Minwuia thermotolerans: one gene and its partner. Each later gene encodes a partner of the first gene's protein in a complex. Links are inferred from orthologs where the notes say so. Each region holds a gene or a part of one and is shown in the gene's direction. Other genes may lie near its edges.

Evidence for each region.
Region 2: the proteins of CWC60_RS12235 (region 1) and tldD are in contact, whole or in part, in a solved structure (PDB 5NJ9), measured with the Escherichia coli proteins. The link is inferred for Minwuia thermotolerans from one-to-one orthologs.

Annotation. Positions count from the first base shown.
Region 1 is NZ_PIGG01000037.1:71,585-86,786, reverse strand. The notes cover bases 4,656-7,572. They hold CWC60_RS12235 (TldD/PmbA family protein), read left to right. Parts: upstream 4,656-5,388; coding sequence 5,389-6,756; downstream 6,757-7,572. Other genes in these bases: CWC60_RS12230 (3'(2'),5'-bisphosphate nucleotidase CysQ), read left to right, coding at 6,762-7,544; CWC60_RS24280 (NUDIX hydrolase), read left to right, coding at 4,656-5,238. Outside these bases: ctaD (cytochrome c oxidase subunit I), read right to left, coding at 1-887; coxB (cytochrome c oxidase subunit II), read right to left, coding at 916-1,740; CWC60_RS23645 (nuclear transport factor 2 family protein), read right to left, coding at 1,876-2,394; CWC60_RS12250 (acyl-CoA dehydrogenase family protein), read left to right, coding at 2,583-3,734; dapB (4-hydroxy-tetrahydrodipicolinate reductase), read right to left, coding at 3,735-4,544; more of CWC60_RS24280, read left to right, coding at 4,594-4,655; CWC60_RS12225 (peroxiredoxin), read right to left, coding at 7,829-8,491; CWC60_RS12220 (sensor histidine kinase), read left to right, coding at 8,662-9,867; CWC60_RS12215 (3-hydroxyacyl-CoA dehydrogenase), read right to left, coding at 9,891-10,652; CWC60_RS12210 (sensor histidine kinase), read left to right, coding at 10,934-12,550; CWC60_RS12205 (DMT family transporter), read right to left, coding at 12,566-13,534; CWC60_RS12200 (acyl-CoA dehydrogenase family protein), read right to left, coding at 13,677-14,816; CWC60_RS12195 (DUF427 domain-containing protein), read right to left, coding at 14,880-15,202.
Region 2 is NZ_PIGG01000064.1:119,825-135,045, reverse strand. What follows is about bases 6,605-9,540. They hold tldD (metalloprotease TldD), read left to right. Parts: upstream 6,605-7,325; coding sequence 7,326-8,756; downstream 8,757-9,540. Other genes in these bases: CWC60_RS17725 (peptide chain release factor 3), read right to left, coding at 8,776-9,540; CWC60_RS17735 (NAD(P)H-binding protein), read left to right, coding at 6,605-7,296. Also shown: CWC60_RS17775 (uracil-DNA glycosylase), read left to right, coding at 1-750; CWC60_RS17770 (hypothetical protein), read left to right, coding at 970-1,572; CWC60_RS17765 (enoyl-CoA hydratase/isomerase family protein), read left to right, coding at 1,651-2,460; CWC60_RS17760 (cupin domain-containing protein), read left to right, coding at 2,477-2,749; CWC60_RS17755 (MaoC family dehydratase), read left to right, coding at 2,756-3,202; CWC60_RS17750 (dienelactone hydrolase family protein), read left to right, coding at 3,272-3,949; CWC60_RS17745 (EAL domain-containing protein), read left to right, coding at 4,081-5,334; CWC60_RS17740 (LysR family transcriptional regulator), read right to left, coding at 5,316-6,209; more of CWC60_RS17735, read left to right, coding at 6,310-6,604; more of CWC60_RS17725, read right to left, coding at 9,541-10,383; CWC60_RS17720 (LysE family translocator), read right to left, coding at 10,446-11,069; CWC60_RS17715 (AtuA-related protein), read right to left, coding at 11,131-11,454; CWC60_RS17710 (acyclic terpene utilization AtuA family protein), read right to left, coding at 11,576-12,904; CWC60_RS17705 (enoyl-CoA hydratase/isomerase family protein), read right to left, coding at 12,901-13,668; pyk (pyruvate kinase), read right to left, coding at 13,704-15,122; CWC60_RS17695 (glycerate kinase type-2 family protein), read right to left, coding at 15,112-15,221. UniProt on the Escherichia coli protein: Metalloprotease involved in CcdA degradation. Suppresses the inhibitory activity of the carbon storage regulator (CsrA).

The DNA of each region.
Region 1 (15,202 bases):
GCGTAGGCCATGCCGAGATAGCCGAAGACCGGCTTCTTCGAGAAGGTCGAGACGATATGGCTGATGATGCCGAAGGCCGGCAGGATCAGGATGTAGACCTCCGGATGGCCGAAGAACCAGAACAGATGCTGGAACAGGATCGGGTCGCCGCCCATCGAGGCCTCGAAGAAGGCGGTGCCGAAATTGCGGTCCGTCAGCAGCATGGTAATGGCGCCGGCCAGCACGGGCAGCGACAGCAGCAGCAGGAACGCCGTCACCAGCACAGCCCAGGCGAAGAGCGGCATGCGGTGCAGGGTCATGCCCGGCGCGCGCATGTTGAAGATGGTGGTGATGAAGTTGATCGCGCCCAGGATCGACGACGCGCCGGCCAGGTGCAGCGACAGGATGGCGAAGTCCATGGCCATGCCCGGATGGCCGAGCGACGACGAGAGCGGCGGATAGATCACCCAGCCGGTGCCGACGCCGTCGCCGCCGGGACCGCCGGGAACGAACATCGACAGCACCAGCAGTCCGAAGGACGGCGGCAGCAGCCAGAACGAGATGTTGTTCATCCGCGGAAAGGCCATGTCCGGCGCGCCGATCATCAGCGGCACGAACCAGTTGCCGAAGCCGCCGATCAGTGCCGGCATCACCATGAAGAAGATCATGATCAGGCCGTGGCCGGTGATCAGCACGTTGTAGAAGTGATGGTCGCCGCCGAGGATGTCCGCGCCCGGGCTCTGCAGCTCCATGCGGATCAGCATGGACATCACGCCGCCGATGATGCCCGCGATGACCGCGAAGATCAGGTACAGCGTGCCGATGTCCTTGTGGTTGGTCGAATAGACGAAGCGCTTCCAGCCCTTCGGGTTGCCGTGGGCGTCGACCGATTTGCCGAGATAGCTCATGTCTGGCTCACTTTCCTGACGAGAGGTTTCAGCGACGGCCGGACTGCGCGACCTTCAGGTCGCCGCCGTCCAGGCCCGCGGATTGCTGCTGCGCCCAGGCTTCGAACTCGTCCTTGCTGACGACCTCGACCATGATCGGCATGAAGCCGTGCAGCATGCCGCACAGCTCCGAGCACTGGCCGAAATAGGTGCCTTCCTTTTCGAAGTAGATGGGCAGCTCGTTCAGATGGCCGGGCCAGCCGTCGACCTTGCCGCCCGCGGCGGGCATGGCCCAGCTGTGGCCCACGTCGGCGGCAGTGACCTGGACCTTGATGTTGGTCCGGGCCGGCAGCACGACGACATTGTCGGTCTTCAGCAGGCGCAGCGCGGGGTCGTAGCCCTCCTCGCCCTCGTTGATCATGTTGGCCACGAAGGAGAAGCCGCCGTGGTCGGGATACTCGTACTCCCAGTACCACTGGTAGCCGGTCGCCTTCAGCGTCATCTCCGCGTCCTCGACCTCGTGGGTGTTGATCAGCAGCTTGAAGGACGGCACGGCGATGACCAGCAGGATCAGGATCGGGACGATGGTCCAGACGACCTCGACCAGCGTGTTGTGGGACGTCCGCGACGGCGTCGGGTTGGAGCGCTCGTTGTAGCGCACCATGACCCAGATCAGCAGACCCAGCACGAGCAGGGTGATCAGCGTGATGATGACCAGCAGGAGGTTATGGAAATCGACCATTTCCTCCATCAGGGGAGAGGCCGCCCCCTGCATGTTGAGTCCCCAGGGTTCCCCCTGGCCCAGCCGCCCCTCCTGGCCGAAGCCCGCCGTCGTCATCGACAAGAACGCCGCGATCGCGAGAAAGATCCGCATCATTTCCGTTCCGATCCTCGATACCTGTAACCCGTCCGCGGCGCCCCGGCCGCAGACCCCCCTTATAGCTGCGCCGGAACCTACCCTCCAAGCGAGCCGCGCCACAGGGGCGATAATGTCGCAATTGAAGCTGTACTATCCGGTTCCGGGCGCCGCCGGACCGTCGAGCGCCGAGCGGCCGGCGGCGACATGACCCGCCGCTTCCGCGCGCCCGCGCAGTTCCTTCGCCCACTTCCGGCTCTTGGCCGCCATGACCTCCGGCGGCACGCCGAGCTGGACCATGGCCGCGGCGCCGTTCGCCGTCTCCCGGTAGCTCTCGATCAGGCCGTCCTCGCCGAAGATGAAGATCGAGGTGCCTTCCAGCAGCACGTGATTGCCCGCGAAGGCCGGCATGGTGGAGATGAAGCTGAACAGATAGCGGGCATAGCCGGTGCGCCCGTCGCAGACCGGATCGATCATCTGCCAGCTGAAATCCTTCGCATCGCCCCAGAAATGGTTCGACAGCATGTGGGCGATTCGCTCGCGGCCCTCGAAGGGTCCGTAGATATAGTCGTGATAGACGCCGTCTTCGGCGAACAGGGCCGCCAGCCCCGCGCCGTCATTGGACTCCACCGCGTCGGTGAAGCGCTTCAGCACCTTGTCGAAATCCACCATCTGGCATCTCCCCCGGTCTTTCGGCCCATGCTACAGCAGGGTGACGCTGCGCCGCGACCGGAACATTTCCGAGTCGCATTTCCGGAACAGGCGCGAACGAAAGGGGACAGGCCGGTGAAGGCGGAACGAATCGGGGGGCGCCGATTCGTTCCCGCGCCGGCGAGCGAGGCCGGGGAGGGCCCGAAACGATGATATTCCGCGATCCGGTCCACATGACCGAAGAACTCGGCATGCTGCGCGACACCGTACGCCGCTTCGTCGCTGAGGAAGTGACGGGCAAGGGCGACGCCTGGGAGAAGGAGGGGCGCACGCCGAAGTCGGTGCTGAAGAAGCTGGGCGATCTCGGTCTGCTGGGCGTGCGCTATCCGGCCGAATACGGCGGCTCCGAACTCGACACCCTGGCCACCGTGGCGCTGCACGAGGAACTCGGCCGCTCCACCTATGGCGGCTTTCACGCCATGGTCTCGGTCCACACCGACATGGCCTCGCCGCATCTGGCCCGCTACGGCACCGACGAACAGAAGCAGAAGTACATGCCCGCCATCGTCGCCGGCGACATCCTGACCGCGGTCGCGGTGACCGAGCCCGGCGCGGGTTCCGACGTCGCCGGCATATCGACCAAGGCCGTGCGCGACGGCAATGGCTGGCGGCTCAACGGGCGCAAGATCTTCATCACCAACGGCGCCACCGCCGACGTGCTGTTCGTCGCGGCCAAGACCGACAGCTCGGTCAAGGGCAGCCGCGGCATCTCCATCTTCATCGTCGAGCGCGACACGCCGGGCTTCGAGACCGCGCGCACGCTCGACAAGACCGGCTGGCGCTCCTCGGACACCGCGGAACTGGTCTTCGAGGACGCACGCCTGCCCGCCGACGCCCTTCTGGGGCAGGAGAACCGGGGCTTCTACGCCATCATGGACAATTTCCAGAACGAGCGTCTGACCCTCGGCGCGGCCTCGGTGGGCATGGCCATGGCCGGGATCGAGCAGACGCTCGACTGGGTCAAGCAGCGCCGCGCCTTCGGCAACCCGCTGTGGGATCTCGGCGCGGTGCGCCAGCGCATGGCGAAGGCCGCCGCCGAAGTCGAGGCAGCACGGCAGCTGACCTGGCACGCGGCCTGGCTGGACGCGCAGGGCCTCGACTGCACGCGCGAGGTCTCTATGGTGAAGGCGCTGACCGGCGACATGGTCAACCACGTGCTCTACGAGTGCACGCAGTTCTTCGGCGGCATGGGCTTCATGACCGAGAACCCGGTCGAGCGCATGTACCGGGATGCGCGGGTGATGTCGATCGGCGGCGGCGCTTCCGAGGTGATGCTGGAGGAGGTGGCGAAGCGGCTCTGATCAGCGCTCGCCGCCCAGTCCCAGCACGTCGACCATGCCATAGAGGCCGGGCGGGCGCCCTTCGGTCCACATCGCGGCCCGCACCGCGCCGGCGGCGAAGATGGCGCGATCGGTCGCGGTGTGGCTGAGCGTCACCCGTTCGTTGTCGGTGGCGAAGATGATCGAATGCTCGCCCACGACATTGCCGCCGCGCAGCGCCGCATAGCCGATCTGACCCTTCTTCCGCGCGCCCGTATGGCCGTAGCGCCCGCCCACGGCGACCTTGTCGTGGTCCTGTCCCCGGCCCTCGGCGGCGGCCCGGCCCAGCATCAGCGCGGTGCCGGAGGGCGCGTCGATCTTCCAGCGATGGTGCATCTCCACCACCTCCACGTCCCAGTCGAGGCCGAGGGCGGCGGCGACCTGCTTTGCGGTCTGCATCAGCAGGTTGACGCCGAGCGACATGTTGCCCGCCTGGACCACGGCGACCTTCTCCGCCGCGCGTTCGATCCCGGCCTGCTGGTCCTTCGACAGCCCTGTGGTGCCGATCACCATCGCGCAGCCGGTCTCGGCGGCGGCCTTCGCGTTGGCGACCGTCGCCTCGGGCACGGTGAAGTCGATGACCACGTCGGCGGCGCCGAAAACCGCGGCCGGGTCGTCGGAGACGGTGACGCCGACCGGCTCCAGCCCGGCCAGCCGCCCGAGGTCCTCGCCGACCGCGGCGGCGCCCTTCGCCTCCAGCCCGCCGGCGATTTCCGCGCCCTCGGTTTCGCTCACCTGCTTCAGCAGCATCCGTCCCATGCGCCCGGCGGCGCCCGCAATTGCGATCCTCATGCTTCCCTCCGGCTTCCGCCCTGACGTGAAAGGCCATAAACTCACGGCCATGCATTTGAAATCAAGCTGGATGGACGCGGCCGCCACCGGCCGCCTGCGCGAGCACGCGGCCCGCAACCTGGCGGGCTTCGAGCGGACGCCGCCGAACCGGGAGCCGGCCAAGCGCGCCGCAGTCGCCTGCCTCATCACCCATGACGATGACGGCATTCCCTGTTTCGTCATCACCCGGCGCTCCTCGAAGCTTTCCAGCCACAAGGGGCAATGGGCCCTGCCCGGCGGCCGGATCGACCCCGGCGAGAGCGTGATCGAGGCGGCGCTGCGCGAGGTGCGGGAGGAAATCGGCCTGCACATTCCCGATGCGGACGTGCTGGGCCGGCTCGACGACTACGTCACCCGCTCGGGCTACTGCATCGCCCCGGTCGTGGCCTGGGCGGGGGAGCGCCCGGCCTTCACGCTCAACCCGGCGGAGGTGCAGGAGCTGCACATGCTGCCGCTGGCGGACCTGGACCGGGAGGACTCGCCGCAGTTCGTGGAGATTCCCGAAAGCGACCGGCCGGTGATCCGCCTGCCGCTGATGGACAACCTGATCCACGCGCCGACGGCGGCCGTGCTCTACCAGTTCCGGGAGGCGGCGCTGCACGGGCGCCCCACCCGCGTCGCCCATTACGAACAGCCGGTCTTCGCCTGGAAATAGGAGGGCGGCGGACGGATGCCAGGCTCCCGGCGGGCCTTGCGCGCCCACTCCTCCGCTCTTGAACGCAGCCCGGTTCCGACACTAGATGATGTACGTACATTCTGGCGCTGCGCGCCGCGTTCCCCCGACCTCCACGAAATCAGGATCTTCATGCCCGACACCGCCCGCACCGCCGACGACGCCCTCGAACTGCTGGACGACCTGCTGAAACGGGCGCTGGCCCACGGGGCCGACGCCGCCGACGCGGTGATGATCCAGAGCGATTCGGTCGGCGCCTCCTGGCGCATGGGCAAGCCCGAAGACCTGGAGCGCTCCGAAAGCCGCGATGTCGGCCTGCGCGTGATCCGGGGGAAGAAGCAGGCGACCGTCGCCTCGACCGACCTGAAGCCGTCCATGCTGGAGGAACTGGCCGAGCGCGCCAACGCCATGGCCAGCGTCAGCCCCGACGACCAGTGGTGCGGGCTGGCCGACAGCGCGCTCTACGCCCGGGAGGTGCCGGACCTGGACCTGGACGACCATCCCGACCCCGATCCGGAAAGGCTGATCCAGCGCGCCCGCGCGGCGGAGGAGGCGGCGCTGGCCGTCGACGGCGTCAAGCAGTCGGAGGGCGGCAGCGCCGGCATGGCCCGCACGCGCATGGCGCTCGCCATCCGCGGCGGCGACCGGCCCTTCGCCGCCAGCTACACCACCTCCAGCCATTCGGTGTCATGCTCGGTCATCGCCGAGGATGCGCAGGGCCACATGGAGCGCGACTACGATTTCTCCTCGGCGCGCCATTTCGCGGACCTGGCGAGCCCCGAAGAGGTCGGCCGGCAGGCGGCGCTGAACACGGTGCGCCGGGTCGGCTCCCGCAAGATGGGCTCCAACAGGCTGCCCGTGGTCTTCGACCCGCGTGTCGCCAACGGCCTGCTGGGCCACTTCGCCGCCGCCATCAACGGCACGGCGATCGCGCGCGGCACGTCGTTCCTGAAGAACCGCATGGGCGAACGGGTCTTCGCCGAGGGCATCCGCGTGGTCGACGACCCGCTGCGCCCGCGGGGCCTGCGCTCCCGCCCGGTGGACGGGGAAGGCGTCGCCGTCCGCCGCACCGACCTGATCGAGGACGGGATACTGAAGACCTGGATGCTGGACAGCGCCACGGCGCGCCAGCTCGGCCTGCAGACCACCGGCCATGCCGGCCGCGGGGCGGGAAGCTCGCCCTCGCCCGGGCCCAGCAATCTCTACCTGGAGCCGGGCGAGGTCTCGCCCGAGGAACTGATCGCCGACATCACCGAAGGCTTCTACGTCACCGAGCTGATCGGCTTCGGCGTCAACGGGGTCACCGGCGACTACAGCCGGGGCGCCGCCGGGTTCTGGATCGAGAACGGCCGGATCGGCTTCCCGGTCTCGGAAATGACGGTCGCCGGCAATCTGAAGGACATGTTCCTGAAGCTCCGGCCCGCCAGCGACCTGGTCTTCCGCTATGGCGCCAACGCGCCCACCGTCCGCATCGACGGCATGACCGTGGCCGGGAACTGACGCGCGTGAGCAACCGGGAGCTACGGGCCGATCACAGCCTGCTGATGTCGACGGTCCGCCAGGCCGGCGCGCTGGCGCTCGAATTCTTCGATACCGATCTCAAGACCTGGGACAAGGGCGGCGACAACCCGGTCACCGAGGCCGACATCGCCGTCGACGACCTGCTGCGCACGAAACTGACCGCGGCCCGGCCCGACTATGGCTGGCTCTCCGAGGAGACCGCCGACGATCTCGGCCGGCTGGAGAAGCGCCGGGTCTGGATCGCCGATCCGATCGACGGCACCCGCGCCTTCATGCGCCGCGTGCCCGAGTTCACCGTCTGCGTCGCCCTGGTCGAGGACGGCCTGCCCATCCTCGGCGCCGTCTACAATCCGGCCAAGGACGAGTTCTTCGAGGCCGCCCTGGGCGGCGGGGCGCGCCTCAACGGCCGCCGCATCCGCCCCTCCGAACAGCACGACGCCGGCGAGGCGCACTTCCTCACCGCCCGGCGCAACATGACCTATTTCGACTGGCCGAAACACGGCGACGACATGAAGTGCACCTGGATGAACTCCATCGCCTACCGCATGGCGCTGGTGGCCTGCGGGCGCTTCGACGCGGCGATCTCCATGGCCGGCAAGCACGACTGGGACATCGCCGCCGCCGACCTGATCCTCACCGAGGCCGGCGCGCGCTGCACCACCACGAAGGACCTGACGTTCCGCTACAATCAGGAACGTCCGCGCCATCCCAACGTCATCGCCTCGGGGCCGAACCTCCACGACGAGCTGCTGCGCGTCCTGGGATAGGCTGCAACCACCCTCTCCCGACCCGCTGACGCGGGCCACCCTCCCCCTTCGGGAAGGGGGAGGACAGGGAGGGGGATGCGCCGGCGCCTGATTGAATCGCCACTGGAGGTTCGGTGTCATGCCCGCCTTCCTGCGGGCATCCGGTCAATCCATCGACTTGCGGCGAAGCCGCTCCGGCCCCCCGCACAGGGGCGGGCGCGAAAAGCCGGGTGGGCGGCGATTCCGTCAGAAAGCCGCGCTGTCTGGATCGGGCGCCGCACGGGCGCGCCCGGTGGCCGCGGCGTTCAGCCCTGCGGCTGCTTCACGTAGCGCAGATAGGGCTTCACCGTCTTCCAGCCGTCGGGGAACTTGTCCTTCGCCGCCTCGTCGGAGACCGCGGGGACGATGATGCAGTCCTCGCCGGACTTCCAGTCCACCGGGGTCGCGACCTGGTGTTTCGCGGTGAGCTGCATGGAATCGATGACCCGCAGGATCTCAGCGAAGTTCCGCCCCGTCGCCATGGGATAGGTCAGGACCAGCTTCACCTTCTTGTCGGGGCCGATGACGTAGACGGAGCGGATGGTCTGGTTGTCGGCGGCCGTACGGTCCTTCGCCGGCCCCGAGGCTTCCGGATGGATCATGTCGTAGAGCTTGGCGACCTTCATGTCCTCGTCGCCCAGCATCGGGAAGTTGGGCGCCGTGCCCTGGGTCTCCGCGATGTCCTTCGACCAGGCCTTGTGGTCGTCGACCGAATCCACGCTGAGGCCGATCAGCTTGACGTTGCGCTTGTCGAATTCCGGCTTCAGCCGCGCCGCCGCGCCGAGCTCGGTGGTGCAGACGGGCGTGAAGTCCTTCGGATGGGAGAACAGCACCGCCCAGCTGTCGCCGATCCAGTCGTGAAAGCTGATCTCGCCCTCGGTCGAGTTCTGCTTGAAGTCGGGGGCTTCCTCGCCAATGCGCAGGCCCATCGCGTTCCTCCACGTTCGTGATGTGTGAATTCGGAAGTTTAACACATAGAGCGCTGTCTTCCTGTGACAATACGGAAGGCGACCGGAATCTGCGGCGTGGTTTACGCGGGCTTAAGAATAGGCGGGTAGCTATGCTGGGTTCGCGCCAGACAGGGGAGCTCCCAGCTGCGATGACCAGCCAGAACGACCGCCCTGCGCCGGCGCCGGCCGAGAGCGCGTCCCGCTCCGCGGCCGAGGAGGCGCAGCGGTTCCGGGACTTCGCGGAGGCGGCGTCGAACTGGTTCTGGGAAATGGATTCCGGACTTCGCTTCTGCTGGTTCTCCGACAGTTTCGAACGGATCTCGGGCGTGCCGCAATCGCACCTGCTGGGCCGCTCGCGGCGCGACATGCTGGCGCTCGCCGATCCGGTCACCGACGAGATCACCAGCCTGCAGGACTGGTGGGACCACATCGCGGTGCTGGAAGCGCACCGGCCATTCCGCAATTTCATCCATCCGCGCATCCATCCGGACGGCCACAAGGTCTACCTGTCGATCAGCGGCAAGCCGATCTTCGACGCGGCGGGACGCTTCGCCGGCTATCGCGGCACCGGCGCCGACATCACCGACCGCATCGAGATCGAGCGCCGGCTGCGCGAGGCGAAGGAGATGGCGGAGGTCGCCGACCGCGCCAAGTCGCGCTTCCTGGCGACGATGAGCCACGAGCTGCGCACGCCGCTCAACGCCATCATCGGTTTTGCCGAGATCATGGACGGGCAGCGCTTCGGCCCGATGGGCGAGCCGCGCTATCAGGGCTATGCGCGCGACATCCTGTCGTCGGGCCGGCACCTGCTGGCGATCATCAATGACATCCTGGATCTCGCCCGTCTGGACGCCGCGCAGATGGAGCTGGACGACGCCTGGATGCCGGTGGAAGAGGTGATGGACGACGCCGGCCGCCACATTGCGCCGGTCGCGGCCGCCGCGGGGATCAGGCTGCGTCTGGTGGCTCCGGAAGCCGCCGCCGAAGTTCTGGCGGACCAGCGGCGCATGCGCCAGGTGCTGCTGAACCTGCTGTCGAACGCGGTCAAGTTCTCGCCGCGCGGCGGCGTCGTCACCCTGGCCTGGCGTCCGGACGGGCCGCGCGGGCCGGCCCTGGTGGTGACCGATCCGGGGCCCGGCATGACGGAAGACGAGATCCGTCAGGCGGTGGAGCCCTTCAGCCAGATCGCCCATCACCGCACCCGCCATCACGAGGGCACGGGGCTGGGCCTTTCGCTGGCGCGGCGGCTGTGCGAACTGCACGGCGCGCGCCTGGAGCTGGAGAGCGCGCCCGGCGAGGGCCTCACCGCGAGCATCGTGCTGCCCGGGAACCGGGTGCGGCGCGGCAACGCCTGAGCGGCGCCCCGGCCGGTTTCAGTTCAGCGCGGCGCCATGCGGATGGCGCCGTCCAGGCGGATGGTCTCGCCGTTCAGCATCTGGTTCTCGATGATGGTGCGGGCCATGTGGGCGTATTCCGACGGATCGCCGAGGCGCTTCGGGAACGGCACGGAGGCGGCCAGCGCGTCCTTGACGTTGTCCGGCAGGCTGGCCAGCAGCGGCGTCATGAACAGGCCCGGCGCGATGGTGCAAACGCGGATGCCGTCATTCATCAGGTCGCGCGCGATCGGCAGGGTCATCCCGACAATGCCGCCCTTCGAGGCCGAATAGGCCGCCTGGCCGATCTGGCCGTCGAAGGCCGCGACCGATGCGGTGTTGACGATGACGCCGCGGTCGCCGTTCTCGTCCGGCTCGCCGGCCGCCATCTCGGTGGCGGCCAGTCGGATGCAGTTGAAGGTGCCGATCAGGTTGACGTCGATGACCTTCCTGAAGGCGTCGAGCGGATGCGGCGTCCCCTTCGAGGTGGTCTTGGTCGCCGTGCCGATGCCGGCGCAGTTGATCAGCACCCGGCAGGGCCCGTGGGCATCGCTGGCGGTCTTGAACGCGGCCTCGGCGGAAGCCTCGTCGGCGACGTTGCACTTCGCGAACACGCCGCCGATCTCGCCGGCGATCTTGTTGCCCAGATCCTCGTTGAGATCGAAGATCGTCACCTTCGCGCCGGCGGAAGCCAGCTCGCGCGCCGTGGCGCCGCCAAGACCGGAAGCGCCGCCCGTGACGACGACCGCTGCACCCTTCAGTTTCATTGTCTCTCCCCCCGCGCCAGGACGGCGCCGCTGTCTGGAATGGTCGCCGTCATTAATCACAAGTCGCCGGGGCGCGCAAACCCCGCCGTGCGAGTGTCCCGGCCGCATCCGGGCCGAGTTCCCTTGCGGAATGCTCCGCCGCCGCGTAAAAGCGCGCGGTCGTAACGCAATCTCAACGCTCGGGCCGGTAGAACCGGCATTGGGGGGATCGGCGCCATCGGGCGCGGGCGAAGCCACCGGACATCGCGACCGGATGGCCTGGGCAGCATTGGAATCGAACCATGCCACTGGCATCGTGGAAGAGAAGCTCGGTTCGCTCGCTCTCCATCTGGTTCGTCGCGCTGAGCACCATCACCCTGGCTGTCGCGGTCACGCTGTCCTTCCTGCTGATCCACCTTCAGGATCGCAATTCCCGCTCCGTCTCGGAAAGCCTCGTGCGCGGCGACATCGACCGCCGGATGAGGGAGCTGAACCAGCTTCTGCTCGATTACGGCTACTGGGACCAGGCGGTCGCCAACATCGTCCACGACTTCGACCCGGAATGGATCGACAGCGAGTTCGGCGAGTATCTCCACCGCCAGGGCGGCATCGATGTCGTCCAGGTGGTGGACGGCCAGGACCGCACCGTGCTGCGCGTGACCGCCGGCGTGCGTCAGGATCCGGCCGCGGCGGCGGCCCCCGGACCGGACCGGATGGCGCTCGCGCGGGCGGCGCGGGCGAGCGCGGACGACGCCGAGCCCGAACCGGCCGCCGGCTTCACCTTCGAGGACGGCGCACTGTCGATGACGGCGGCGCTCAGGATGACAAGTTACGACGCCGAGAACGACTACAGCACCGACCACGTTCTGCTGTTCTCGCGCCTCGTGGACGAGGAGATGCTGGCGAGCCTGGAGGCCGCCAACCTGGTCCGGAACATGCGCATTTCCCGGCAACCGGCGGAAGGCGCCGAGACCTCCATCCCTCTCGCCCACTACGGCGCCGGCGCCGACCCCCATCTGATCTGGCGACCGGCCCTGCCCGGCCGGCGCATGATTCCGGCCGCAATCATCGGCCTGACGGTCTTCGCCTGCGTGCTGGCGGTCATCGGATTCGTCTTCGCCCGGCAGCTCGGCGCCCATGCGCGCCAGCTGACCGAGGCCCGCGCCGCCGCCGAAGCGGCCAACCGCATGAAGTCCGATTTCCTCGCCGGCATGAGTCACGAGCTGCGCACGCCGCTCAACGCCGTCATCGGCTTCTCCGACATCATCAGGAACCAGTATCTCGGGCCGGTCGGCAATCCGCGCTATCTGGAATATGCAGGCGACATCCGCGAATCGGGGGCGCATCTGCTCTCGCTGGTCGACGATCTGCTGGACCTCTCCAGGATCGAGGCCGGCAAACTGGAACTCCGCTCGGAACCGCTCGACCTGGAGGACCTGACCCGTCAGGCCATCCGCTTGGTCGGCCATCTGGCCGAAGAGAAGGACATCGAGCTGAGCTGGTCCGCCGACGACGACGCGAAGACGGGACAGGGCGACGCCAAGGCGGTGCGCCAGATCCTGGTGAACCTTCTCAACAATGCCCTGAAGTTCACGCCCGAGGGCGGCCGCGTGCGTTGCGCCATCACCCGCACCGGCCCCGCGGCGATCGAGATCGCCATCAGCGACAACGGCATCGGCATCGGCGAGACCGACATCCCGCGTGTCCTGGAGCCGTTCGTGCAGGTCGACGCCGTCGCCGACGGCAAGCTGCGCGGCACGGGGCTGGGGCTGCCGCTGGCGCAAAGGCTGGCCGTATTGATGGGCGGCACGCTGCGGCTGGAGAGCGAACTGGGCGCCGGCACGACGGTGCGGGTCGGCCTGCCCGCCGCCGAGGCCGGCTCCGGCGAACGCGGCCAGACAGCCGCCCACAGCGCCTGAACGCAGCCGCCGCCGTCAGCCGCCGCGGGCGGCCTGGGGCGGTCCCTCCCGCACCGTCTCCGGCGACGAGCCGCCGGCCGGCCCGTCGAAGGTCGCGGTCGTCGGGCGCGAGCCCGGTTTCAGACGGGCCTCGCGGCGGGCGATGTAGATGGTCGACGCCACGATGATCAGCGCGCCGGCGACGGTCCACAGATCCGGGATCTCGCCGAACACCAGGAAGCCGGCGACCCCGGCGTAGATCAGGCGGCTGTAGTCGAACGGCGTCACCGCGGTCGCCTCGCCGGCCGAGTAGCCCCGGATCAGCATGGACTGGCCGATGGTGCCGCAGACTGCCAACGCCACCAGCATCAGGAAGACCTCCAGGCTGGGCATGCGCCAGTAGACCAGCGCCGGGGCCAGCGTGACCACGCTCAGGATCAGGCTGGACCAGAACACCATGGTGTTCGGCGAATCCGTGCGCGAGAGGATCTTGATGAAGATCGTGATCACCGCGACCAGCGCCGCCGCGCCCAGGGCGATGAAGGCCACGGGATCGGTCTCTCCGCCGGGCCGGAGCATGACGATGACGCCGCCGAAGCCAACGATGGTGGCGACGGTGCGCCGGAGCCGGATCGTCTCCCCCAGGAACAGCACCGCCAGCGGGATCAGGAACAGCGGCTTGGTGAAGCTGAGTGCAGTGACGTCGGCCAGCGGCAGGTGCGCGACCGAGTAGAACATGGCGAGCAGCACCACGCCGCCGATCAGCCCGCGCACCAGGTGCATGCCCGGGCGGGTGGTGCGGACGCCGGACAGGCCGGTGCGGAGTGCGAAGGGCACGATCACCAGCAGGCCGAAGAAGGCGCGGAAGAAGGCGACCTGGAACGGGTGCAGTTCCTCACTGGCCAGCTTGATGAACACGCCCATGGCCGACAGGAACACGCCGGCCATCAGCAGCCAGAGCGCGCCGCGGACATTGTCGGGCAGCGAATTGAACTTGTCGGTCACGCGGACTCGCGGTGAAAGGGTAACGGTCGCTGACCCTTAAACCATGAAGCGGTTGAGGACACGTGAAGAAGCCGCATGGGGCCTGCGCGGTTCCGGCGGCGGAACGTCGTCTGTTCCGCCCGCCGGAGCGGCGGCCGCCGGGTCACAGACCGCGGGCAATGATCTCCTTCATGATCTCGTTGGTGCCGGCGTAGATGCGCTGGACGCGGGCGTCGGCGTACATGCGGCTGATCGGATATTCGGTCATGAAACCATAGCCGCCGAAGAGCTGCAGGCACTCGTCGATCATCCGGTTCTGCATGTCCGAGGTCCACCACTTGGCCATCGACGCGGTCTCGGCGTCGAGCTCCTCGCGCAGCAGCTTCGCCATGCAGTCGTCGACGAAGGCGCGGGCGACGCGGGCGTGGGTCTTCACCTCGGCCAGCTTGAAGCGGGTGTTCTGGAACTCGATCAGCGGCTGGCCGAAGGCCTTGCGCTCCTTGCAGTACTCGACCGTCAGATCCAGCGCGGTCTCGATCGCCTGGGCGGCCGAGATGGCGACCTGCAGCCGCTCCCAGGCCAGTTCCTGCATCAGGTACTGGAAGCCCTTGCCCTCCTCGCCGAGGATGCGGTCGGCGGGAATGCGGACATTGTCGAAGAACAGTTCCGAGGTGTCCTGCGCCTTCAGCCCCAGCTTCTTCAGCCGCCGGCCCTTGTCGAAGCCCTCGTCGCCGCGCTCCAGCATCACCAGCGAGGTGCCCTTGGCGCCCTTGCTGGGATCGGTCTTGGCGACGACGATGACCACGTCGGCGTGCCAGCCATTGGTGATGAAGGTCTTCTGGCCGTTGACCACCAGCTCGTTGCCGTCCTTCAGCGCCGTGGTCTTGACGCCCTGCAGGTCGGAGCCCGTACCCGGCTCCGACATGGCGATGGCGCCGATCATCTCGCCGCTCGCCATCTTCGGCAGGTACTTCTTCTTCTGCTCCTCGGAGCCGTAGCGCAGGATGTAGGGGGCGACGATCTCGTTGTGCAGGCCAAAGCCGAGGCCGGTCAGGTTCAGCTTCTGCACTTCCTCGAACAGGATCATCGAATAGAGCCTGTCCGCGCCGGAGCCGCCGTATTCCTCGGGCATCGACATGCACAGGAAGCCCAGCTCGCCCGCGCGCTCCCAGGCGTCGCGGTCGACATAGCCCTGCTCCTCCCACTTCTCGTGGCGCGGCGCCAGTTCCTCGGCCAGGAACCTGTGCATGGAGCGGCGGAAGATCTCGTGATCCTCGGTGAACAGCTCGCGCGGCTGGCCCATCGTCATCTCTCCCCGGTATGGCGTGGTCTCTGGCGTCCCGTTATAGCGCAGGCCGTCGGGCCGTCACTTGGCGAATTTCGTCTCGGGCCGCGCCTCGGTCTTGCCGTCGACGGCGATGTCGACCTTTTCATTGAAGAAGCAGAGCAGGCCGCGGATCGGCGCCGCCTCCCGCACCGGGCTCTCGTAGCTCCAGACCAGGTCCTCGTACCGGACCCCGCCGACATCGACGTGGTAATAGCTCGCCTCGCCCTTGTAGGGGCAGGCCGTGCGCCGGTTCGACGGCGTCAGCGCCGCGGTGACGTCGTCGCGCGGAATGTAGTACCGCGTCGGCAGGCCGGTCTCGAACAGGAACTGCGCGCGGTTCGTCTTCGCCAGCGTCTCGCCGT
Region 2 (15,221 bases), on another replicon or contig:
GCCGAGCCTCACGACCGCCTGGCCCCCCCGCCGCCCGTGCCGGCGCCGCAGGTCGAGGACGTCCGGCCGGCCCGTGTGGTCACCGCCGGGACGCCGCGGCAGACCCCGGCATCGGAGATCGACAGCGACCGCCGGGCGGTGGCAAGCGCGCAGCGGATCGCACCGGCCTGCGAGACCCTGGAAGACCTCAGGGCCGCGCTTGAGCAGTTCGAGGGACTGGCCATCCGCCAGACCGCGACGCAACTCGTGTTCGCCGACGGCAATCCGGAAGCCGAGATCATGATCATCGGCGAGGCCCCGGGACGCGAGGAGGACCGGCACGGCAAGCCTTTCATCGGCGAGGCGGGACGGCTGCTGGACCGGATGCTGGGCGCGATCGGACTGGACCGGGATTCGGTCTACATCACCAACACGATTCTGTGGCGCCCGCCCGGCAACCGAAAGCCGAACCCGGCCGAGATCCAGGCCATGCTGCCGTTCCTGAAGCGCCATATCGAACTGGTCCGCCCGAAAGTCATGGTGCTGGCTGGGGGCACTGCGCTGTCGGCCCTCTATGACGTGGAGGCGCGGATCACCCGCGAACGCGGCAAGTGGCGGGTCTACGAAGCCAGTTTCGGCCCGGCGCCTGTCCTGCCGATCTTCCATCCCGCCTATCTGCTGCGCAATCCGGCGGCCAAGAAGGAAAGCTGGTCCGACCTGCTGGCCCTGCAGGCGAAATGCGCCGAACTGGGGATCACCGGCCAGACGTGACGGGTCCTGTCTTCGACGGCCCGGAAACGGCGCGTCATGTTTTCCTGTGGCCAGTGTCCGGCCGGACTTGGTAACAATACTGCAACATTACGCCCGTTCAGGGAGAGGTGCGGCCATCAGGTTTCCGGGTCGATGAGATACAGTTCCGGCACGCTCACCGTATTGCTGGAAAGATTCGGGGATGCCGACGCGTTCATTCTCTCCCGATGGGGAGTCCGGATGGCGGTCGCAGGGGGACTGCTGCTCTGGATCGCCGCCATCGCCATCCTGGACAGGCTGTTCGGCCTCGACGATACGGAACAGGGCGCGGTCGAGAACCTGCAGCTTGTCGCGTTGAGCGCGGCCGGCGCGCTCTGGCTGCTTGCGGCGGCCCGTCCCCGCCCCGAGTTCGCGGAAACATTCCGCGCCTTCGCCCTCGGCGTCGCGGCGGCATGCATTGCCGGGCTGGGGCGTGAGATCACCTGGGGCGAGATCTGGGACTGGCCCGCCGACGCGGTGCTGGCGGCCCATCTGGTCAGCTGGCCTGCCGCCGCCGCCCTGGTCCTGGCCGCCTTCTATCGCTGGCTGTTCCGGGAACCCTCGAGACTGGAAGGGCTACGCAAGGCGTTTGCCTCAATGGAGTTCGAGTTCCTGATCATCGGCGTAGGCTGCTTCCTGGCCGCGGACCTGCTCTTCGAGAAGGGGGTGCTTCAGCTCCATCAGGACAAGGTGCTCGAGGAGGCGATCGAACTGTTCGCCTATGCGCTCTGGTTGGCCGGCGCCCTCCATGCCGCGCTCCGCCGGCGGAGACGCGGCCGGCGCGGCACCACCGCGGCGCGTTAGCAGGTTGGCGCGGGGTCTCTTGAGCCGGCGGCGCGGACGGTGCACCATCCCGGACCGGCATCCTGAGGAGGAATGAAGATGACCGATCGCTACGCCGAGTTCAGCACCTTCGAGGTCGACTATCCGGCCGAGCGCGTGCTGCGGCTCACCATCAACAACCCGAAGTCCATGAACTCGCTGGACCAGACGGGCCACAACCACCTGACCTATGTCTGGAACGAGGTCGACAAGGACCCGGATATCTCGGCGGTGATCCTGACCGGCAAGGGCAAGGCGTTCTCGGCGGGCGGCGACTTCAAGATGATCGACGCGATGGTGAAGGACTATCACGCCCGCGTCCGCTCCTGGAAGGAAGCCAAGGACCTCGTCTACAACATCATCAACTGCGGCAAGCCCATCGTCTCCGCGATCAACGGCGTCGCCGTCGGCGCGGGACTGGTGTCGGCGCTGCTTGCCGACATCTCCATCGCGGCGAAGAACGCCAGGATCGTCGACGGCCACACGCGCCTCGGCGTGGCCGCGGGCGACCACGCGGTGATCAACTGGCCCCTGCTCTGCGGCATGGCCAAGGCCAAGTACCACCTGATGCTGTGCGAGCCGATGACCGGCGAGGAGGCCGAGCGCATGGGTCTCGTCTCCCTGGCCGTGGAGCCGGAGGAACTGGAGGCCAAGGCGCTGGAAGTGGCGACGCGGCTGGCCAACGGCGCGCCCTCGGCGCTGCGCTTCACCAAGTACGCGCTGAACAACTGGTACCGGATGGCCGGCCCCTCCTTCGACGCCTCGGTGGCGCTGGAGATGCTGGGCTTCACCTCGCCCGAGGTCGTCGAGGGACTGAATTCGCACCTGGAGAAGCGCCAGCCGGTCTTCGATCCCAAGAGCGACGCCTGAGAAAGGAGAGCACGCGATGGACAGGAATGCATTCGAGGCGGGCCTCGCCCGCGACGGCTTCGACAATGCCGGGGTCAGGGAAATGCCGCCCGGCTGTCACAACGACGCGCATGCCCACGACTTCGAGGTGCGGGCGCTGGTGCTGGAAGGGCATATCACGGTCGCCTGTGCCGACGAGACCCGCGAGTGCGGGCCAGGCGACGTGCTGACCATGGCCGCCGACCGCGAGCACACGGAAGACGTGGGCGCCGACGGCCTGAAATTCATCGTCGGCCGCAAGTACGGCTGACGGATCATGAAAGGCGCGTTCGAGGATATCGAGGTCGGCGAGGCCCGGGAGACGGCGAGACGGACGGTGACGAAGGCGGAGATCCTCGCCTTCGCCGAGGAGTTCGATCCCCAGATCTTCCACCTGGACGAGGAGGCCGCGAAACAGACCGTCTTCCGCGGTCTCTGCGCCAGCGGCTGGCACACGGCCTCGCTGATGATGCGGCTGCAGATGGACGCCTGGAAGTCGGACTACTCCTTGGGCTCGCCGGGGTTCGACGACCTGCGCTGGCTGAAGCCGCTCCGGCCCGGCGACACGATCCACGTCCGCGCCACCTGCATCGACAAGACGCCGTCGCGCTCGAAGCCCGACCGGGGCTCCGCCCGCTGGAAGACCGAGGTGGTCAACCAGAAGGGCGAAGTGGTGCTCGACGCCGAACTGATCGGCATCTACCGCAAGCGCGGCGCCGACTGACACGACCGTTTCGCCGGCGACGGCCAGCCGTTATCATCGCCGGAATCCGGATCGACGCGGGAGGACGACATGGGCCAGTGGATCAAGCTGAAGGCCTCGGACGGCCACGAATTCGACGCCTGGCGGGCCGCGCCCGCCGGCACGCCGAAAGGCGCGGTCGTGGTGATCCAGGAGATCTTCGGCGTCAACGCGCACATCCGGGACGTGGCCGAGGGCTATGCCGCGGAAGGCTACCTGGCCATCGCGCCGGCAATTTACGACCGGATCGAGCCCGGCCTGGAATGCGGTTACACGCCCGAGGAAATCGCCAAGGCCCGCGAATGGCGCGCCGCCTGCGACCTGGACAAGGTGCTGCTGGACATCGAGGCAGCGGTGGACGAGGCGTCGAAGGCGGGCAAGGTGGGCATGGTCGGCTATTGCTGGGGCGGCTCGCTGGTCTACATCTCCTGCTGCCGCATGGGCGACAAGGTGGCGGCCGGCTCGGGCTATTACGGCGGCCAGATCATGCCGCACATCACCGAGGAGGTGAAAGCGCCGCTGATCCTGCACTTCGGCGAGAACGACAAGTCGATCCCGCTGCAGGACGTGCGCAACATCGCCGAGTCCCATCCGGAAGTCGGCGTGCACCTCTACAAGGACACCGGCCACGGCTTCAACTGCGACCACCGGGCCGACTATCACGCCGAGAACGCCCGGGTCGCCAGGGAACTGACGCTGAAGCATTTCGCCGAGCACGTCGACGCCTGACGGCCCCCGCGCCTCGCGTCCATTGCGTGTCGGCGGCGACAGACATCCGATACTGACGTGTGCACGATTCGGTAACCACGGAGCGGGATGATGCTGTTCGCGGGTCGGGGAACGGCGCGGCGAGGCGCGGATTGTCTGAGCACATACATGCCAGGGAGATGGCGGCGAACCAGGTGATCTTCCGCGAGGGAGAAGCCGGCGACGACGCCTACATCCTGGAGAGCGGACGGATCGAGATATCCATGGGCGAGGGCGATGCGCAACGCGTGATCGCCGTGCTGGAGCCGGGCGAGATTTTCGGCGAAATGGCCCTGATCGCCAACGCCCCGCGCTCGGCCACCGCCACCACGATCGAGCCCTGCACGCTGCTGGTGCTGCGCCGCAACCGCCTGATGAAGCCGATCGAGACCGCCGACCCGATCATGCGGCTGACCATCCAGATGATGGTGGAGCGGCTCAACGACGCCTCCCGCTGGAAGGCCGGCCAGCCGCTGATCAGCCAGGGCAGCGAGGCCCAGCGCCGGGCCTTCGCCGAGGTGCGCGAACTGGCGCTGCGGCGCGTGCGCACCGAACGCGAGCTGCGCCGCGCCATCGAGAAGGACGAGCTGGCGCTCCACTACCAGCCGATCGTCGGTATCGCCGACGGCAGTCTGGCCGGCTACGAGGCGCTGATGCGCTGGAACCACCCCGAGCAGGGTTTCGTGCCCCCCGCCCGTTTCATCCCCCTGGCCGAGGAAAGCGGCATGGTGGTGCAGATGGGGCGCTGGGCGCTGGAGCGCGGCCTGCAGGAACATGCCGCGATCGCCGCGGTCTACCGCACCGTCCATCCCGGCCAGCCGCCGCCCTTCATCAGCATCAACGTCTCCGCCGCCCAGTTGCACGATCTTTCGGAAATCGACCGCTTCGCGGGCATCATCGAGGCCGCGGGCGTCGAGCCGGATCAGATCAAGCTGGAGATCACAGAGAGCCTGATGGCCGACGATCCCGAGCATGCCGCGGAGGCCCTCGGGCGACTCAAGGATCTGGGCGTCACGCTGGCCATCGACGATTTCGGCACCGGATACTCCAGCCTAAGCTATCTCCATCGCTTCCCGCTGGACACGCTGAAGATCGACCGCTCCTTCGTCAGCCGCATGGACCACGACATGGCCAGCCGCCTGCTGGTGCGCGCGATCGTCGACCTCGCCGCCGATCTCGGCCTGCAGACCGTGGCCGAGGGCGTCGAGACCGAGGCGGAATACGCCGAGCTTGCCGAACTTGGCTGCGACTTCGGCCAGGGCTATCTCATGGCACGGCCCTGCTCGGCGTCGGACCTGCGCGGTATGCTCGCGCAATCGGGACCGGACTGGCGCGGCTGGAACGCGGCTCAGGCCGCCCCCGCATAGGCGGCCAGTCCGGCGGCGAGATGATCGATCAGCGCGCGCACGGCCGGGCTGTTGCGCAGCCGCTCGTGGGTCGCCAGCCAGATCTCCAGCTCCAGGTCCAGCACGCCGGGCAGCACCGGCTCGAGCTCGGAGTCGCGGGCGGCCAGCGGCGCCTGGCAGCCGCCGATACCGTAGCCTGCACGCAGCATGGCGAGCTGGGCGGTCTCGGAATCGGTGCGGAAGGCGAAGGTCTCGGCGGAGACCGGCACGCCCTTCGCGGCCATCAGCTGCAGGATGCGCGGATTGCGGTCATAGCCGATCAACCGGTGCCCGGCGATGTCGCCGATGCCGGCCGGCAGCCCGTGGCGGGCGATGTAGCTTCGATGCGCGTAGAGACCCAGCCGGACCGTCGCCGCACGCCGCGCGACCACGGCGAGCTGTTCGGGCCGGACGGTCCGGACGGCGACATCCGCCTCCCGCGTCAGCAGGTTAAGCGGCTCGTTGGTCGAGACCAGCTCGATCTCGATGCCGGGATGATCCTCGGCGAAGGCGGTGAGCATGGGCGGCAGGACGGCCTCCGCCATCACCGCCGGGGCCGTCAGCCGTACCGGTCCGGCGATCGCGCTCTCCGAACCGCCCGCCGAGCGCTTCAGCGCCGAGGCGGCGGCAGCCATCGCCTCGGCATGCGGCGCCAGGCGGAGCGCCAGCGGCGTCGGTCTCATGCCGGAGCGGGACCGCGTGAACAGCGCCCCGCCCAGTTCCGCTTCCAACGCGTCGATGTGGCGGCCGACGCTGGGCTGCGAAAGCCCCAGCGCCCGCGCCGCCCCGGAGAGCCCGCCTTCCTTCAGGACCGCGAGAAAGCTCTGCAGGTGATTCCAGTCGAATTCCGCTTTCATACGAAAATGAATAGATAACTCACGAATTCAGTCAATTTCCATTCGTCACAGTCATGCGCATCTTCCCGTCAGGCCTTCGGGAACACGAAAGGAGCGAGCCATGACAAGAACCATCCTGATCATCGGAGCCACCGGCGGCGCGGGCCGCGCCGTGGCCGACGCCGCCCTGGCACGCGGGCATGATGTCCGGGCGCTGCAGCGCCGGCCCGAGGCTGCCGAACTCGACCGCCGCATCGAGATCCGCCGGGGCGACGCGATGAACGCCGCCGATGTGGCCGAGGCAGCACGCGGCGCCGACTTCATCTTCCACGGCGCCAATCCGCCGGGCTACCGGCACTGGGACAGGCTGGTGGAGCCCATGGCCATGAACGCCGCCATGGCGGCGAAGGCCGCCGGCGCGCGGCTGCTGCTGCCGGGCAATGTCTACAATTTCGGCCCCGACCAGTTCCCGCTCATCCACGAGGACGCCCCCCAGAACCCCATCTCGGCCAAGGGCGCGGTGCGCAAGGCGATGGAGCAGGCTGTGAAGGCCAGCGGCGCGCGCGTGACCATCCTGCACGCGGGCGACTATTTCGGCGTGCAGGCGCCGGCGTCCTGGTTCTCCAACGTGATGGCGAAGCCCGGGCGCACGCCCCGGCGCATCTACTGGCCCGGCGACCGGGCGAGCGGTCACGCCTTCGCGTACCTCCCGGACTATGCGGAGGCGTTCATGCGCCTGATCGAACAGGAGGACCGCATGGAAGATGTGGAGGACCTGAATTTCGCCGGTCATTACCTCGACCCGGGCATTCGCCTGGCCGAAATTGCGGCCCACGCCGCCGGCCTCGAGTCGCGGAAGATCAAGGCCTTCCCCTGGTGGGCGGTGCGCCTGGCCGCGCCATTCGTGCCGCTGTGCCGGGAACTGCTGGAAATGCGCTATCTATGGTTCACCGACGTGCGGCTGGACAATACCCGCCTGGAGGCCCTGATCGGGCCGGAGCCGCGCACCGCGATCGACGCGGCGGTCGAGGAAACCATGGGCCGGATGGGCTGCCTTCCGCACGGCGGCACTTGGAGCGCGGCCGAGCCATCCCTATTCTCCGGGTAACGTCTTTCCCGCCTCAGGAGTTTTCCCGCATGTCCGACCTTTCGCAGACCGACGAGCTGTTCTTCGCCCGCGCCGGGCTCGACCGCGCGAAGACCGAACGGCAGGTATCGGAGGCGTTGCAGGGGATGGACGACGGCGAGCTGTATCTGGAGTACAGCCAGTCGGAGATGCTGGCCTTCGATGACGGTCGCCTGCGCAACGCCAGCTTCGACACCGCCCAGGGCTTCGGGTTGCGTTCAGTCGCCGAGGAGGCTCAGGGGTATGCCCATGCCTCGGACCTGTCGGAGGAGGCTATCGGGCGCGCCATCGGCACGGTGCAGGCCGTGCGCCGCGGCCATTCCGGCTCCATGGCCGACGGCCCTGCCGGCACCAACCGCCTGCTCTACGGCGACGAGAACCCCATCGGCTCGCCCAGCTTCGCGGAGAAGGTGAAGCTGCTGCAGGAGATCGACGCCTATGCCCGCGCGAAGGACCAGCGCGTGCAGCAGGTCACCTGTTCCCTTGCCGGCTCCTGGAAGGCGGTGCAGATCATCCGCGCCGATGGCCAGCGCGCCGCCGACATCCGTCCGCTGGTGCGCCTCAACGTCTCCGTCGTCGTCGGCGACGGCGATCGTCAGGAAACAGGTTCCGCGGGCACCGGCGGCCGGACCGGCTTCGAAGCCTATCTGGACCCGGCCCGCTGGCAGGCGGAAGTCGACGAGGCGCTGCGCCAGGCGCTGGTGAATCTGGAAAGCGTCGCCGCCCCGGCCGGCGAGCAGACCGTGGTGCTCGGCCCCGGCTGGCCCGGCATCCTGCTGCACGAGGCCATCGGCCACGGTCTGGAGGGCGACTTCAACCGCAAGAAGAGTTCGGTCTTTTCCGGCCTGATGGGCCAGCGCGTCGCCGCGCCGGGCGTGACGGTGGTCGACGACGGCACCATCGAGGACCGCCGCGGCTCGCTCACCATCGACGACGAAGGCACGCCGTCCAGCCGCACGGTGCTGATCGAGGACGGCATCCTGACCGGCTACATGCAGGACCGCATGAACGCCCGGCTGATGGGCATGAAACCCACCGGCAACGGCCGGCGCGAGAGCTTCGCCCACATGCCCATGCCGCGCATGACCAACACGGTGATGCTGAACGGCGACCGCGATCCGGAGGAAATCCTGCGCAGCGTGAAGAAGGGCGTCTACGCCACCAGCTTCGGCGGCGGCCAGGTCGACATCGTCTCCGGCAAGTTCGTCTTCACCTGCACGGAGGCCTACGAGATCGAAGACGGCCGCATCGGCCGGCCGATCAAGGGCGCGACGCTGATCGGCTCGGGCGAGGAAGTGCTGAAGAAGGTCGCCATGATCGGCAACGACATGGCACTCGATCCCGGCATCGGCACCTGCGGCAAGGCCGGCCAGGGCGTGCCGGTCGGCGTCGGCCAGCCGACCCTGCGCATCGACGGCCTGACGGTCGGCGGCACGGGCTGAACCGGGGCGGCGGCGCCTCTCAGGCGGCTGCTTTCTCGGCCACGCCCGGATCCTTGGTGGCGGTGAAGCGGATCTGCGGCCAGTCCTTCTGGCCCCTGTCCAGGTGCCAGGCGTTGCGCGCCAGGTAGACCGGGTCGCCCTCGTGATCGTCGGCGATGGCGGTGTTGTTGGCGTCGCAGAACTTCTTCAGCTCGGCATGGCTGTCGGCGGAAACCCAGCGCGCGGTATACAGCTCGGCCGGCTCGAAGCGGACCGGGACGTTGTATTCCGAGCTGATCCGCTCCTGCAGCACGTCGAACTGCAGCGCGCCCAGCACCCCGACCACCCAGTCGGCGCCGAAGCGCGGCTTGAAGACGCGCGCCACGCCCTCCTCCGCCAGCTGCTGCAACGCCGCGCCCAGATGCTTGGCGCGCATGGGGTCGGTGGCCCGGACCCGCTGCAGCAGTTCCGGCGCGAAGCTCGGCACGCCTCGGAAACGCAGGTCCTCGCCCTCGGTCAGCGTGTCGCCGATGGAAAGCTGGCCGTGGTTCGGAATGCCGATGATATCGCCCGGCCAGGCTTCCTCGGTGGTGGCGCGGTCGCCGGCCAGGAACATCACCGGGTTGGAGACGGCGAGCGACTTGCCCGTGCGCACGTGCTTCAGCCGCTGGCCGCGTTTGAAATGGCCCGAGACCATGCGCACGAAGGCGACGCGGTCGCGGTGCTTGGGGTCCATGTTCGCCTGAATCTTGAAGACGAAGCCGGAGACCTTGTCCTCCTCGGGCTGGACCATGCGGACGTCCGATTGCAGCGGGCGCGGCGGCGGCGCGAAGGCGCCCAGCGCGTCCAGCAGGTCCTGCACGCCGAAGGCGTTCAGCGCGCTGCCGAAGAAGACCGGTGTCATGGTGCCGTCGCGATAGGCCTGGCGGTCGAAGGCCGGGCAGAGACCGCGCGCCATCTCTGCGGTCTCGCGCAGTTCCGCCGCCGGAGCCTCGCCCAGCAGCCGGTCGAGCTGCGCGTCCTCCAGGCCCTTCACCTCGGCGATGCGGTCGCCCTGCTTGTCCTTGGTGCGCTCCATAAGCACCAGCCGGTCGCCCATCAGGTCGTAACAGCCCTGGAAATCGCGGCCCATGCCGATCGGCCAGTTGGCCGGCGTGACGTCGAGGGCAAGATCCTGCTCGATCTCGTCCATCAGCTCGAAGGGATCGCGCGCCTCCCGGTCCATCTTGTTGATGAACGTGATGATGGGCACGTCGCGCAGGCGGCAGACCTCGAACAGCTTGCGCGTCTGGGGCTCGATGCCGCGCGCGGCGTCGATCACCATCACCGCCGAGTCGACGGCCGTCAGTACGCGGTAGGTGTCCTCGGAAAAGTCCTCGTGGCCCGGCGTGTCCAGCAGGTTGAAGGCGTGGCCGCCATAGTCGAAGGTCATCACCGAGGCGGAGACCGAGATGCCGCGCTCACGCTCCATCTTCATCCAGTCGGAGCGGGTGCGCCGCTGCTCGCCGCGCGCGCGGACGGCGCCCGCGGCCTGGATCGCGCCGCCGAACAGCAGCAGCTTCTCGGTCAGCGTCGTCTTGCCCGCGTCCGGGTGGGAAATGATGGCGAAGGTCCGCCGCCGGGCGGTCTCGGTCTGGATGGTGGTCATGGCGGGGGACATAGTGGATTTCGGCCCGCGCGGGAAGTGCGGCGATACTTTACCGCCGCGCCCTACGCCCTTCGCACCGCTGCCGTCAGCAGCCCCGCGCCGATCAGGAAGCCGCCGCCGATGCGGTTGACCAGGCGCATGGTCGCGGGCCGTCGGAAGCGGGAGCGGAGCGTCCCCGCCGCCATGGCCCAGAGTGCGACATTGACCCCGGCGAGGATGACGAAAGTCGCCTCCAGCACGACGAACTGCATGAGCACCGGCGCGGCCGGGTCGACGAACTGCGGCACGAAGGCAACGAAGAAGACGATGCCCTTCGGGTTGAGCGCCGTGACGACGAAGCTCTGCAGGAAGACCGACCGCATGCTGGCCGGAGCGATGCTCTGTTCAAGCACCGCCGGATCGGGCTTCGACCGCCACAGCTTCACGCCGAGCCAGATCAGATAGGCGGCGCCCGCGAGCTTCAATACGGTGAACAGGGTCGCCGAGGCCGCCAGCACCGCGCCCGCCCCGGCCAGCGAGACCGTCATCGCGGTGAAATCGCCCAGCATGGTGCCCGGCACGGTGCCGAGCGCGGTCCGCCGGCCGCCGTTCAACGCGTGCGAGACCGCCAGCATGACCGTCGGTCCCGGCACGGCGAGCAACGCCGCGCTGGCGAGGACGAAGGCGATCCAGAGTTCGAGGGGCATGGGCGGGGCTCCGTTGATGCGGTCATCCGACTGAATGCAGATGCCGGCGCGGGCCGCAAGCCTATTGATCCACCTCGATCTCGAGCGCGAGCAGGATCGCGCTCCAGCTCTTGCCGTGGCCGTCAAGGTTCAGCGAGCCGTTGACGCCGCCGTCCAGCGCGCCTTCGAGAACGAAGTTCAGGCCGTGCAGGTGAGGCAGTTCGTAACGCGTGACGCGTCCCTTCACCTGAGCGCCGAAATGGGCCTTCACCGCCTCGGCGGTGACCTGGCCGCGGACCAGTCCCCAGTCGGCGGGGTCGAACACCCAGAGCGAGATGTTGGAGGTGTCGCCCTTGTCGCCCGCGCGGGCGTGAGCGATCTCGCGCAGTTCGATCCGGCGGGTCATCGGGTCCGCACCGGGATGGCAAATGACACGGCGTCCTGGGGCTCGACCCCAGGACCCAGTCTTTGTGTTCGCTGGACCCTTGGATCAAGTCCAGGGGCGCCGGGAAAGAATTGCGGGACGCTCACCCGAACACCTCCACGCGCGTGGGCACGTCGGAGCGCGGCAGGAAGGCGTCGTGGGTGACGACCGACGGCGTGACCCGCCCGCGGAAGCCGCCGCCGCCCGCCGGGCCGCAGCAGAGCAGCGATTCAACCTCCCAGAGCAGCATTTCCGCCCGTTCGCGCTCGCGGAAGCGGCCGGCAACGCGGAGACGCACATCGGTCCCCTCGGGCGCGACGCCATGGTCGTGATGCCGGTGCAGTGACTGCACCCCGATCAGGTCGAGGCGCAGTTCCTCGGTGAAGCCGTGCACGCGGCGGAGCCGTTCCTCCGCCACCTCGCCGGCCAGCCGGGCCCGGCCGGCGGCGCCGCGGCCGGCATAGGAGACCTCACCCTCGGCCAGGAAGCCGCCGTCGAAGGCGACGGTGACCTTCAGCGTCTCCGGCCGGGCGGTTCCGTCCGCGCCGGAGAGCGCCACAACGTCGCCGCCCCGGTCATCGAGATGCACGCCCGAGAAGTCGGCGGTCACGTCCGGCGTCAGGTAGCGCCCCGGGTCATGGACCTCGTAGAGAAGCTGTTCCCTGACGGTCGCCGCCGTGACCATGCCGCCCGCGTCCGGCAGCTTGGTCAGTTCGAACGTGCCGTCGGCGGCGACCTCGGCCAGCGGGTAGCCGACCCGGGCGAGGCCGGGCACCTCCTTGTGGCCGGGATCGGCGAAATAGCCGCCCGTGACCTGGGCGCCGCATTCCAGCAGGTGCCCGACCAGGGTGCCTGCGCCCAACAGCGGCCAGTCGTCCGCCGCCCAGCCGAAGCTGTGGCGCAGCACCGAGAGGAACAGCGCCGGATCGGCGATGCGCCCACCGATCACCAGCGAGACGCCGGCTTCCAGCGCCGGCAGCAGGGCGTCGGAACCGAGATAGGCGTTGGCGCCGAACAGTTCCCGGTCAACGTCGGCGACGCTCAGCCGGCCGCCGTCCAGCGGCGTCTCCGGCCCGATCAGCGCGGTGACATCATCGCCCAGCACCGCGGCGGTGCGGCCGCCGTCGACGCCAAGCGCCATGGCGACCTCGGCCGCGCGGCGCGGATTGGCGACGCCCATGTTGGTGACGATGGTGCAGCCGCCAGCGATGCAGAGCGGCCAGACGGCCTTCAGCCGGGCTTCGAGCTGCGGGTTGAAACCCTTCGCCGGATCCAGCCTGCGGTCGCGATGGCCGAAGGCCAGCGTCCGCTCGCCCACGCATTCGAAGACCAGCGCATCGAGCCGGCCGTCACGGGCGAGATCGACGGCGCCGTCCAGCCGGTCGGCGGAGAACCCCGCGCCGCAGCCGATCCGGACGGCGCCCCCGGTCACTTCGCGAAGTCGTCGCGCGCGGCCCGCGCCGCCGAGAGCCCCCCGGCGAGCCAGCTCTGGTCGGCATCGGCATAGCTTGCGGTCTTGTTCAGCGCATTGGCGGTGTTGTTGACCGCCTCCTTGACCATGCGCACGGCGACGGCCGGCATGGAGGCGGCGCGCTCGGCCAGTTCGATCGCCTTGTCCTTCGCCTTGCCGTCCTCGGCGACCTCGTCGACCAGGCCCCAGTCGAGCGCCTGATCCGACTGCATCCGCTCGCAGAGGATGATGATGCGCTTGGCCCGGGCCGGCCCCACCAGGCGCGTCAGCCGCGGCTGCGCGTTCCACTGCAGGTTCAGGCCGATCTTGATCTCGGGCACGTAGAAGTAGCAGGACTTGCCCATCACCCGCCAATCCATCGCCAGCGGCAGGGCGAGGCCGGCGCCGACGGCGAGGCCTTCCATCGCCGCGACCGTGATCTGCGGCATAGTCTCCCAGGCGTCGCACATCTTGCCGCCGAGGAAGAAGCGGTCGCGGATCTGCACGTCCGTCATCCCCTCGGTCTGCCACATCTCCGTGTCCGTCAGGTCTGCGCCGGACGAGAAGTACTTGTCGTTGCCGGCGAGCACGACCGCCTGCGTCTCCTGATCGTCATGGAAGCTCTTCGCCACCTCGGTCATTTCCCGGATCAGCGGCGGGTTGAAGGCGTTGAGCTTCTCGCCCCGGTCCATGGTGACGACCGCGACCGGTCCCCGTTTCTCGATCTCGCAGAATTTCCAGCCCATCATTTCCTCCCCAGGTGAATGGCTACGCGCCCTGTCTAACCTTCCACCCAGGCGATGCGAAGGATATTCGTCGCCCCCGGCGTCCCGAAGGGCACGCCCGCCGTGATCACCAGGCGCTGGCCGGATTCGGCCAGTTTCTCCCGCTTCGCGATGCGGCAGGCGCGGTCGACCATGTCGGCGAAATCGCGCGCGTCCTCCGTCAGGACCGGCCTGACGCCCCAGGCCAGCGCCAGCCGCCGGGAGGTCTCCAGCCTGGGCGTCAGGCAGAGGATCGGCTTGGCCGGGCGTTCCCGGGCAGCGCGGAACGAGGTCGAGCCGGATGTGGTGTAGGTGACGATGGCCGCGGCATTGACGGTCTCCGCGACCTGGCGGGCGGCGGCGGTGATGGCGTCGGCGGCGGTCGCCTCCGGCACTGCGCGGTCGGCCTCCATCATGGTGCGGTAGTGGACGTCGTTCTCGGTCGCCTGGATGACGTCGTTCATCGTGGTGACCGCCTCGACGGGGAACTCGCCCACCGCCGTCTCGGCTGACAGCATCACCGCATCGGCGCCGTCATAGACGGCGGTCGCGACGTCGGAAACCTCGGCCCGGGTCGGAAACGGGCTGCTGATCATGGATTCGAGCATCTGGGTCGCCACCACCACGGTCTTGCCAGCGGCCCGGGCCTGGCGCACCAGAGACTTCTGGAGCACCGGCACACGCTCCACCGGCGTTTCCACGCCCAGGTCGCCGCGCGCGATCATGACGCCGTCGGAGAGGTCGAGGATTTCCTGAAAGTGCTCGACGGCCGACGGCTTCTCAATCTTGGCCATGACCAGGGCCTGCCCGCCGGCCAGCTTGCGCGCCTCGGCCACATCCTCGGGACGTTGCACGAAGCTCAGCGCCAGCCAGTCGACGCCCAGTGAGATCGCGAACTCCAGGTCCCTGCGGTCCTTGTCCGACAGCGCCGCCAGGGGCAACACGACGTCAGGCACGTTGACGCCCTTGTGGTTGGAGAGCTTCGAGCCCTGCAGCACCTCGGTTTCGGCCGACTTGCCATCGCAGTCCAGCACCTTCAGCCGCACCCGGCCGTCGTCCAGCAGCAGGTGCGATCCCTTCTCCAGCACCTTGAAGATCTCGGGATGGGGAAGCTGCACCCGCTTTTCGTCGCCCTTGGCCTCATCCAGATCGAGACGCAGCTTGCGGCCGCGCTTCAGCTCGATGCCATCATGCTGGAACTCGCCGATCCTGAGCTTGGGCCCCTGCAGGTCAGCCAGGATGCCGATGGGATGACCCCGCGCCTCCTCCAGCGCGCGCACGACGCGGTGCCGCCGCCGATGATCGGCATGGCTGCCATGGCTGAAATTGAAGCGGAAGACATCAACGCCGGCGTCGAACAGGCTGGCGATGCGCGCCGCCGTCGAGGTGCCGGGCCCCAGCGTGGCGAGGATCTTGGTCTGGCGGTTACGGTGCATGGAACTTTCCCGCTCTTGAACGAATGATGATCGCACGGAAGTCGTTGACGTTGGTGAATGTCGGGCCGGTTGCGACAAGATCGCCCAGCCGTTCGAAGG